One region of the Photobacterium panuliri genome, then DNA from elsewhere that is predicted to be linked to it. Evidence: predicted binding sites of a transcription regulator. Region 1 holds the regulator's gene; the other holds the start of a gene.

The links. Region 1 encodes CRP, which controls carbon source genes, mostly activating them, when cyclic AMP is high. Its sites were predicted from a motif close to TGTGANNNNNNTCACA; they were not measured.
Region 2: a site for CRP is predicted at 1,715-1,730, ahead of deoD (purine-nucleoside phosphorylase). Genes of this name have one in related genera too.

The regions. Positions count from the first base shown of each region.
Region 1 covers NZ_CP197192.1:136,194-141,966, forward strand. Annotated here, with positions in the region: gene ACSF8X_RS00735 (phosphoribulokinase) at 1-187, shown strand, start outside; gene ACSF8X_RS00740 (OsmC family protein) at 289-693, opposite strand; gene crp (cAMP-activated global transcriptional regulator CRP) at 957-1,589, shown strand; gene ACSF8X_RS00750 (hypothetical protein) at 1,770-1,952, shown strand; gene ACSF8X_RS00755 (DUF1338 domain-containing protein) at 1,976-2,770, opposite strand; gene astD (succinylglutamate-semialdehyde dehydrogenase) at 2,850-4,325, opposite strand; gene astA (arginine N-succinyltransferase) at 4,336-5,346, opposite strand; gene ACSF8X_RS00770 (aspartate aminotransferase family protein) at 5,454-5,773, opposite strand, start outside.
Region 2 covers NZ_CP197193.1:7,822-13,594, reverse strand. Annotated here, with positions in the region: gene ACSF8X_RS16230 (amidohydrolase family protein) at 122-1,450, shown strand; gene deoD (purine-nucleoside phosphorylase) at 1,926-2,636, shown strand; gene ACSF8X_RS16220 (lactate dehydrogenase) at 3,024-4,514, shown strand; gene ACSF8X_RS16215 (ATP-binding protein) at 4,814-5,773, shown strand, end outside.

The DNA of each region.
Region 1 (5,773 bases):
CTTCGTGGTGATCCGTTTCCGTGGGATCAAAAACGTCGACTTCCCGTACCTGCTGGCAATGATCCAAGGCTCGTTTATGTCTCGCCACAACAATCTGGTGGTACCCGGCGGCAAGATGAGCTTTGCGATGGAGTTAATCATGAGGCCGCTGATCCAAAAACTGATCGATACAGGAAAGATTGGGTAGTACAAGGGATAAGGGCGATCGCCCAGAGCACAGGAAGGGACTAGCAACACAACAGTTGGGCAAAACAACGTGGCGGCACAAAGGCCACCACGTTCAGGCGATCACGCCTCGACAACCTCGTAGGAATGGGTCATCTCGACCCCTTCCCCTAGCATCAGGCAAACCGAGCAGTACTTCTCCAGCGAATTGGCAACCGTCTCGGCCACGATGGCACTGTCGAGCCCCACACCGGTAACCACAAAGTGCAAGTTCACCGTGGTGAACAGGCGGGGTGCCTGATCGCGCCGGACCGAGCTGATCTGCGCCTCGCACGCCGTGATTTTCTGACCGGCTGACTTCAGGCCGTCCACCACATCCACTGAACTGCAACCTCCGGCAGCCATCAATACCAGTTCCATCGGACTCGGGGCTTTTTCGCCACCATTACCGTCCATTACCACGCTATGGCCCGAATTTGACTGGCCTAAAAAGGTCATATTCTCGACCCATTTCACTCGCGATTGCATCGTGTTCTCCTTACTACAAACAGGGGGTTTTGGCACTATCTGGCAACTGTGTGATCATGTGCACACTTATGACTAGAAAATGGCCATTTCCGATAGATCAATATCAAGAAATACGCGCCGAAAAAAGATAAACTCTGAGCTAATTATTCAAGTTGACTTGCAGCCCGGCAGGTGACTGAATATCCTAAACGACGAACAAGAGGCCCAGCCTTGAATTATAGGGACGTCGTTGTTGGGCATTAAACGCAGAGGAAGTTAGTAATATGGTTCCAGGTAAACCTCAAACAGATCCAACTCTAGAGTGGTTTCTTTCCCATTGTCACATTCATAAATACCCTTCAAAGAGTACTTTGATCCATGCTGGCGAGAAAGCAGAAACCCTCTACTACATTGTAAAAGGTTCTGTTGCCGTCCTGATCAAGGATGAAGAAGGCAAAGAAATGATCCTGTCTTACCTAAACCAGGGCGACTTTATCGGTGAACTTGGTCTGTTCGAGGAAGGCCAGGAGCGTACCGCTTGGGTACGTGCGAAGACTCCGTGCGAAGTTGCTGAAATTTCATTCAAGAAATTCCGCCAGCTAATCCAAGTAAATCCGGATATCCTGATGCGCCTGTCTGCTCAGATGGCTCGTCGCCTGCAGGTAACCAGCCAGAAAGTTGGCGACCTTGCCTTCTTGGATGTAACCGGCCGTATCGCACAAACCTTGCTGAACCTTGCCAAGCAACCGGATGCAATGACGCACCCAGACGGCATGCAGATCAAGATCACTCGTCAGGAAATCGGCCAAATCGTTGGCTGCTCGCGTGAAACCGTTGGCCGCATCCTCAAGATGCTGGAAGAGCAGAACCTGATTTCTGCCCACGGCAAGACTATCGTTGTCTACGGTACACGCTGATAGCCACCATAATTGAAAAAAGCCGCACTAGCGGCTTTTTTTATGGCTGCAAATAAAAAATCGCTATAGCGAATAAGTTTGCAATAATTTTCACTATTTTTTCACTTGAATCCTGCCCAACAAGTGCTACATTGCGCATATGGAATTTGCGCTTATACAACATTGACCGGAGATTAAGATATGGATATCGAGCGTTTCTCCCCGCACCATACCACTTTTAGCCCTGCCGTGATTGCCCCGCTACCGACAACCGTCGAATTGACCGGCTTTAGCGGCAGCAGACACTACCTAGAACAACAAGAGCCGCCACGCCATAGCAGCCACGGCTATGATCTGCCTCCCCTCGATAACATCAGCCACTGAACAACGCGGACAATCACGGTGATCTATTGGTGAGTACTCTCGAAAATTTTGTCGGCAGATGCCTCGACAAAACCAGAGAACAGCTCACCATCCTCATCAGGATAACGCTTGGCAAATTCGTAAAAGCCTCCGGGGATAGCATAGGTTCCATCACTGAACCCAACCACGACCCGGTCGGCCATCGTGGACGATTGTTCAAGCATCACCTTGGCACTGCCCTTTACATCCCCGCCAGCCTCGTTAATCACAAAGCCATTGTGACGTAGCAGGTGATTGACCTCCCGTACCTCAGTGAACTGCTCGAGATGGTTGAGGCTCACCGTGAAATGGTTGGCGCCAAAGCCATGGGCAGCCAGCCAACCGCCATACTCACTCTCTGCCAGCAGCAACTCATAAGTGGCAAAGTCCAGCTCCCACTGCCGTCCGCCATATAGGAAGGCCGGATCACGCAAGGACGTCTCCGGCATCTGGGCCACCAGCTCTCGTACCGTCTGCTGGAACAACGAGCTGAACTGCCCCACCATCAGCTCGCTGATAAACACCTTGGGAGCCAGCGGGTTGGGATGCTCGAAATGCTCGGCGTAGAGTTTCTTGCCCTCGAAACGGTAACGCCCCTTGGGTTGGTAGCCAATCGCAATGAAGGGAGCAGCCAAACGGTCAAGGCCCACCATCGGTAAATTGAACGTTCGTAGGGCAATGTGATCGTTATGCAGCGGCTCCTCCTCGGCTAGCAGATCGTGGATCTGCAATGCCGAGGGACAAAGGCGTGTGACATAGTCCTGCCACAGCCCATTAAACAGTTGCTCTACCCTTTCCATGATGATGATATCCTCACGCTAGTCGGTTCGAGGGGAATCAACGCTCTCGTGGTAACTCGCGCTGGTTACAGAACGCACTCTAAAAAACGATACCCGGCGCCAACTTGTCGGGCAATTCTGCCTGCCCGCCCTCAAGCGTAGCCATCGGATAGGCACAATAGTCGGCGGCATAGTAGGCACTGGGACGCAGATTGCCAGATGCGCCGGGGCCACCAAACGGCGCATCGCCACTCGCCCCAGTCAACGGCCGGTTGCGGTTAACGATCCCGGCCCGGATATGCTCGACAAAATACTGCCATTCGCCGTCGTCCGTCGATATCAAACCGGCAGACAACCCATAACGGGTGTCATTGGCCATAGTGACGGCATCGGCCAAATTACGATAACGGGCAACTTGCAACAGCGGGCCGAAGTATTCCTCATCAGGCAGGGTGGCAATAGCACTCACATCGATAATACCCGGCGTCACAACCGCCCCTTGCCCGCGGGTTGAACGTAGCAGGGTTTTGCCCCCCAAATTCTCAAGATCGGACTGGGTACGGACAATCGCATCGGCAGCCTGATCGGAAATCTGCGGCCCCATAAACGGCGCCGGATGATCAAACGGCCCGCCAACCCGCAACTGGGACGCGACAGCGACCAGCCGCTCAAGCAGGGCATCACCGACCTCCCCACGAGGAAGATAAAGGCGGCGAGCACAAGTGCAACGCTGCCCGGCACTGAGAAAGGCCGACTGAATAATAGTGTAGACAGTGGCATCGAGCTCGCCACAAAATTCAGAGACAACCAACGGATTGTTGCCCCCCATTTCCAACGCCAGCATCTTGCCTGGCTGGCCGGCAAACTGGCGGTGCAACAGGTGGCCAGTATGGGCACTGCCGGTAAACAACAGCCCGTCGATACCACGGCTGGCCGCCAGGGCCTCGCCAACCGGCCTTGCCCCCTGTACCAAATTGATCACCCCATCAGGCAGCCCCGCCAACTGCCACAGCCGCATGACCCGTTCAGCCACCTTCGGGGTAAGCTCTGAGGGCTTGAAAACCACCGTATTACCGGCCAGCAGGGCCGGGATAATATGGCCGTTCGGCAGGTGGCCGGGGAAATTATACGGCCCGAATACCGCCATTACCCCCAACGGCCGGTGACGCAGGACAGCCTGCCCACCTGCGATATCACGCCGCGTACTGCCGGTACGTTCATGGTAGGCACGCAGCGAAACCGCCACCTTGCCCGCCATCGCCGACACCTCAGTACGGGTTTCCCACAAGGGCTTACCCGTTTCCTCGGCAATCACCTCTGCCAACGCCTCGCTGTGCTCCGTCACCAAACGGCCAAAGCACTCCACGATTTCCTGACGGTTTTCCAAGTTCAGCCTACGCCAAGAAGGGAATGCCTCGCGCGCAGCGGCAACGGCCAGCTCAACCTGCTCCACACTTGCCGCCGCCCCTTGCCAAATCGACTCTCCGGTATAGGGATTAAAAGAAGCCAGCGTCTCGCCGCGGCCATCCAGCCATTGGCCCGCAATCCATAAACGTCCTTCGTTCCATTGGGACATACTTTTCTCCTTACTGGGTAATCAGACGAACCAGATCGCCCTGCTTAACCTGCAGGGCCTCGGCCATCTCAATTGTCACCACGGCCGCATCACGCAAAACATCCACCTCACCAGCCACCGCCCGGAATCCCTCAAATGACGTATTGGCAACAATGGCATCAATACCGCCTTGCGGCTGGCCGATCTCCACCCGGCATAGACGGGAGTGGCGAACCGACTCTATATTGCGAATATCGCACTCCACGGTCGGGCCCGCGTCGAAGATGTCGACATAACCACGGCAGGTAAATCCCTCTTGCTCGAGCAGGTGGAGTGCCGGGCGGGTCTTTTCATGGACGTGGCCAATCACCGCCTGCGCCTCGGGGCTAAGCAGGTTGACGTAGATCGGCAGCTTGGGCATCAAGTCGGCAATAAACCCTTTTTTGCCAATCCCCGTCAGGTAATCGGCCAGAGTGAAGTCTATCGAGAAGAAATGCTCCTTGAGCCAGTCCCAGAACGGCGAGTTGCCGTCATCGTCGGAGACACCCCGCATTTCGGCGATCACCGTCTTGTCGAAACGGGCCGAATGCTGCGCCATCATCAGAAAACGGCATTTCGACAGCAACCTGCCATTGAGCCCCTCGCGCCATTGCGAGCGAAGGAACAGAGTGCAAAGCTCACTGACCCCGGTGTAATCATTGCCAAAAGTCAGGACCTTGACGACATTATGGACATTGAGCCGGCGCGACGAATGAACGACGGTACTGAGGTGATAGGTATAAAACGGATTGTCGAGCCCTATTGCCGCCTCGATAGCCGTTGTGCCGGCCACCTCGCCGGTCTTGGTATCCTCGGCGACCATAAGATAGCCTTCCGTCCCCGGCGTAGATACCGATTTGGCAAAGCTCTCCTCGGAATGGGCTATTCGACCAGCCAAAATCTCCTCGTTGACCGGAAGCGATGTAAACCCGTGGCCGGACTCCTCGGCACAGGCCAAAAGCGCAGGCAAATCAGCCATTGTAATCGGACGTATAACCAGCATCGAACTCCCTCCTAATGCTATAGCAGCGCAAGCTGTCCCTCATACCCTCCCGGCCTAACCGGGCCCCTGCGGCACAACCGGCCGCAGTATCGACTAGCCAACGATTCTCACGATAAGTAAAGCTTGGCGACGGCCTGCTCGAAGCGGGTCATCCCGCAGTCAAACTCCTCCCGACTAATAACAAGCGACGGCGTGAAACGAACAACGTTAGCACCCGCGACCAGTACCAGCAGCCCTTCTTCGCCGGCAGCGACCAATATATCCCTTGCTCGCCCCTGCCACTCGCTGTTAAGCGCGGCTCCGAGCAGCAGCCCCTTGCCGCGTACTTCGTCGAAAATTGGGTATTTGGCATTGATAGCCATCAGGGCATCGCGAAACCAATGCTCGCGTTCTTTGACCCCAGCCAGCACTTCTGGCTTGGTCACCT
Region 2 (5,773 bases), on a different replicon from region 1:
ACACAAAAAATTACCAATGTTCAGCCTTGGAGGCAGAGGTGCCCCCGTGGCCGGAATCAGTCTATGCTTAAGTGCGTGCCCTATTAACAGATAGGTCATTGGTGACGAGGAGGCAGACACTGTGCGACAGGGGCCTTATCCCATTTCCATTCCCATGCTCTTTGCTTTGCTTGGGCTGGCAATGGTCATTCTTGCAGGTTGCGGGCAAGATCCCACACCCGATGCCGATAGCATCTATATCAACGGCACTATCCTGACTATGGCCAAAGGCACAGATAGCGTCAGTGCCATCTCGTTTCGCGATGGCCGTGTACAGGCCATCGGCAGCCAGAGCGGGGTGATGCGCCACCAAGGGGACAACACCCAAATCATCGATCTCAACGGCAATACCATGGTTCCCGGTTTTATCGCTGCCAATGGCCAATTTACTGATTTGCTCAACCCACAGTCCACGTTGGAAGACGTCCTTGCCAGTTATGCCAGACAAGGCATTACAACCTTGATCGGCAACGGTCTCAGCGCCGAATCCATCGCTAACTTGCAGTCTCACGCCGAGCGCCGGCCACTTCTTATCGATGTGGTTGTCATCCCTGTATACCCGGAGATCCAACAAATACTTGAAGATCACGGCGACGATATCGGCAAATACCAACAGCACCTTAAAATCACCGGCGTGCAATTTCGCCTCGACAACCCGCTGTCAAAATTTGGTGCCTGGATGGCCTATAGCTATAACGATCTCTCCTCTTTGCCCTACACCGGCTGGAAGGGAGAGCCCTTAGTCCCATTCAGGGCGTTTCTCAGCCAATACCGCGATGCCGTCAGTAAAGACTTACAGGTCTTCGTCGAGGCCAGCGGCGATGCCGCCATCGATGCATTCATTCAGGCAGCCTATGAATTGAAAATCAACGCAGGCCAAGACAAGCGCCATACCATATTGTTGTCGCGCTTTATGCGAATCAATCAGCTCTCACAATACCGAAAGCTGGGGGTAGTCGCCTGTTTTGATACCAGCAATATTTACCAAGAAGGAAAAACGGACATCCGCCTGCTGGGCAAATCACGCGCCGACGGACAAAGCCCGGTGCCCGTCGCGCTCCAAGAAGAGGTTGCCGCCAGTAACCTTTGCCACCAGCTAAGCCACCCCCCTGATACCCTGTTCATTCTCTGGAGCGCGGTCACCCGCCATACCCAGCAAAACGAAATCCTTGGCAGCCAGCTTCGCACGACACCCGCTCAAGCCCTGCGATCCATGACCATAGAGCCGGCCTACATGATATTTGAGGAGGACCGCAAAGGTACCCTGACACCGGGCAAAGTGGCCGATGCCGTGATCCTCTCCGGCAACCCACTCTCTGTACCTCCGGGGAAACTACGAGAAATCCAAATACAGGAAACCATCAAGAATGGCAGAACCATCTTTCACCGTCCTCCCGCTAGCACTCCATGAGTCATGTGGCAAATCTGCCCCATCTCAGCCACTTGGCATAATGAAATCCATTTCAATATCACATCAAAACAAATTTTCTTGCATAGCGATTCATTTTGAAAAAAACATCACAAAAACAAAATAAATACATGAAATAAAAGGATAAATAATAAGGAAATCGCATATTTCTTTTTTAGAAAAATACCTATCACGCAAACGATCCCCTTCCCCTTTTCAACAGGTGAGGTAATCACTGGGCTATTTTTCTATAAGTGGTCGGGAAAATGTGAGTGAGATCTCAAGACAAAAGCCTCCCCTTGCTTACACTTCTTATCACCAAGGCAGCAATGACTTCCGGTCATTCAAGCTCCACCACGGCTCCCCCGGACAGCAATACCGGGAAGACGAATGTGAGTGGGCAAACCATCTACCTTAGGTAAACGATGGACATTACAACATGCTGCCGACAACAAACAGAACGAAACTGGAGTGAACTATGGCTACCCCACACATCAATGCTGAACTCGGTGATTTTGCACAAACAGTCCTGATGCCAGGCGACCCGCTACGCGCAAAATTCATCGCCGAAACCTACCTTGACGACGTTAAGCTGGTTTGTGATGTACGCAATATGTTCGGTTACACTGGCACTTACAAAGGCAAGCCGGTTTCAGTCATGGGTCATGGCATGGGCATCCCATCATGCTCAATCTATGTCCACGAGCTAATCAAAGACTTCGGTGTGAAGAACATCATCCGTATCGGTAGCTGCGGCGCCGTTCACGATGACGTAAAACTGATGGATGTGATCATCGGTATGGGTGCGTCTACCGATTCTAAAGTCAACCGTATTCGCTTTAGCGACCATGATTTCGCTGCGATTGCTGATTTCGGTCTACTAGAAACGGCCGTTGGCGAAGCCCGTGCCCAAAACGTACCGGTCCGTGTTGGTAACGTTTTCTCTGCAGACCTATTCTACAGCCCAGAAGCTGACCTCTTCGACAAGATGGAAAAACTAGGTATTCTTGGCGTGGATATGGAAGCTGCGGGTATCTACGGTGTTGCCGCTGAGCTGGGTGCCAAAGCACTGACTATCCTGACTGTTTCTGACCACATCAAGCGCGGCGAGAAGCTTAGCGCAGAAGATCGCCAGAAATCATTCGGCCAGATGATGGACGTCGCTCTGGAAACAGCAATTAAGCTATAAGCGCTGAACCATCACGTTCACTGCTATCAAAGAGCACTACGGTGGTCGATGCCCCCCGATGCATCGGCCACCTTTTTCCCCCGGAGCTCGTCACCCGACCGGGCGTCATACCAATATTCACACCAATATTGGTATGACGGACAATTAGTCTGTATAACGCTATTTCAATGACTGTTTACGGCTCAATATTATGTAAAATGTGGCGTCTTACACAATTTGATTGGTCATGCTCGCATGCCCAGTAAACAAACCCGAATTAGCATGTGCAGCGCTAATGGTATAGGGGGGCGGACAATCTACCTCCCTATACCACCCTCTCGTACAGGCCAGCCCCCTCTACTCGCGCGCATTCTTTTGCTTCACACCACGGATTAAGGTTAGGCTGATATGATAAATACAGACCGAACAGACAATGACGTATCCTTATTGCCTGAAGCCGCTAACAACCAGCAATTAAACCACTGCAAAACAGTAGGCTGTGTTAATTTTGGGTCAACCGATCCCAACCATTACGTTCTTCAGCGTAACAACCCGAACAAACCGCTATTGGTCTGCCGCGAATGCGGGGCATTTCCCCCGTTGATCAACAACCAAGACGTAATGCAGGAAGTTCGCCGCCTCCGGCAACAACAGACATGCGGCCTGCCGGCATGCACTAATCCTGATTGCGAAAATATCACATTGCCGGTGCTTACCCATCGCCAGCACTACCATGCCTTTGGCTTTAGCGGCGACAGGCAGCGCTATCGTTGCAAATCATGCCAGACGACATTTGTCGACCGCTGGTCAGGCTTCAACACCAAAAATACCCTACAGCAAAAGTTATTGGCGATGCTGTTCACCGGTTACTCGGTACGTGATATCTGCCGCCGCCTGAAGATGAACCCCAAGTCGTTCTACGATCAGCTATCACATATTGCCAGCCGTTGCCGTCGCCAGCTGGCGATGTTCGATGCTCGTCTGTGCAAACACAGCAAACAGCTGTCTCTGGCTTCCAACATCCGCGTTCTTCAGCCCCAAAGCGAAAACGGGGTAAACTGGATTGCCAGTTGCGAGGCTTTTTCGGGCTATGTGCTGGCGCAAGATACCAACTATCAGTCATCCGACGCCGAAACCCTCAGCGAGCAGCATGATCCTTACCAGACTGGCACCCGGTTTATGGCACATCCACCGGCTCAAATCATCGAGGTGCCACCCAGCCAACCACAGGGGCTGCTGGCCCGTATCGACGGCACTTACCGTGCTGTGATGTCGCGGCCCAACCTCGAAAACCCGCTCACCAGCCTGCCGCGAATCAACTACCCGGCCAAAGGCTGCCTGATCCGCCCGCAATATACCGTGTATGCCCACTACCTGTATCTGCGGGAAATGCTGACCGACAATGAGACCCTGTCGATCTTTATGCCGCAGGAACCGCTGTTGCGTTCGGCCTGCATCTCGATTTTCACCGATCGCATCAAGGCACGTACCCTGCATCCGGTTTATGTCGAAGCCGATGCTGGCTGGCAGCATGGGCAGCCGGCCAACAAAGTCGATATCGTGATGATGGGATGGTGGCGCGATCGCTGGGCGTTTACCCGCGATGGTGAGTTAAGCAAGGGGATCTGCCATTTGGGCGGCGAAAAAGGCAATGAGACAAAATGGCTTGAGCACGCCAGTCACGATACCGTGCGCCGCTACCAGCAGCGTTTTCATGATCAGTTCAGCCAACTAGTCAATGAGCCTAGGCGCAAATTACGCCCAGGAGGACTGATGCCGCTGCTGGATATTTACCGGGCTTGGCACAATTTGTGCCATCAGGAAAAAAATGGCCTAACTCCTGCCCAGCAGATCGGACTGGTCAATGCTCCTCTGACCCTAGAGCAATTACTGAGCTGAACACCACACGACGGCTACACATAACAACGTGAAACACATTCACCCCATTCTCATTGCATCATGCACTCGCTGAGAGTGGGGCTTTTTTATGATAGGGAGATCGAATTTCTCCCTATCTGCCTATACCTACCATTGATACCCCTTGCATCTTATACCAAAATGGCTATTACCCTCGGCAACGTGCAGCTGCAAATGGGATAGGCGGTTTTCGGTTATATTGACCCTCCCCCGCAAAGCACATTGTTACCCAGCAAGGCGTGCTGGCCTGTAGGGCTCAAACGGACTTTGGGAGTATTTTCTTGAGATTTTTTCCACATCGAATAAAACCCATCCTGCTTGGCAGCATGTTATTTATCGGCATTGCGCCAGCATTATTGTTTACCTGGCTAAGTAGCAATAAGCTCACGGATGTCGCCACGGCACAAATCGCAAAGGGACTGACCGCTAGAGCAGAGCTTGCAGCGCATAATCTTGATGATATCCTCACCCAGCGCTTTCTCAGCATTGAAAAACTGGCAAAATCGCCGGTTTTCGAACTTGCCCCCACCCTCCATGCGGATGGCTCCGAGCTGATCACCCGTTACCTCCGAGAACTGGTAGCCGTTGACCCAGGGTTTGCACAAATTGACCTACTCAAACTGGACACAACGAATTCTGTAAATCCAGTGTTCCAAATCGTGGCAAGTTCCAATGATGATACCACCTTTCCCGAGGCAAGCCGTCAGCTACCCAGCCTGTTGGCGCAGGCCGGATTCACCCAAATTCGCCAGCAGCTCTCGATGCTGACAGACCAGCAGAAGTTGGTGCTATCCTCCCAGCCTCAATACCACGGTAATCAAGCCCACATCTACATGATTACCCGGGTGGCCCATGAGCATCGCATTACCGATACCCACGAGCATTACCTACTTATTCGCTATCAGCTCAATGAGCTCAACAACCAACTTACCTTCCTAGGCGAGCAAATCGGCAGTTCCGACTACATCATGCTAATCAACCAACAGGCACAGGTTATTTTGGCAGGGCGACACCAAGGCCAACCGCAACCGATTTTCCAAACATTCCAAGCGTTCTACCGCCAGCTGCAACAAAATATCACCGATGATGCCCTGCTCCACTTCGAAGATAGCAACGCCAACCAAATCGTCGCCACTATCGTGCCGCTTGCCAACCACCATCCGGATATGCCCCAGTGGCAACTGGCCATCCTGACGCCCAAGCATGCCCTAACAGCTACGATTGAATACCTGCAGCACTAT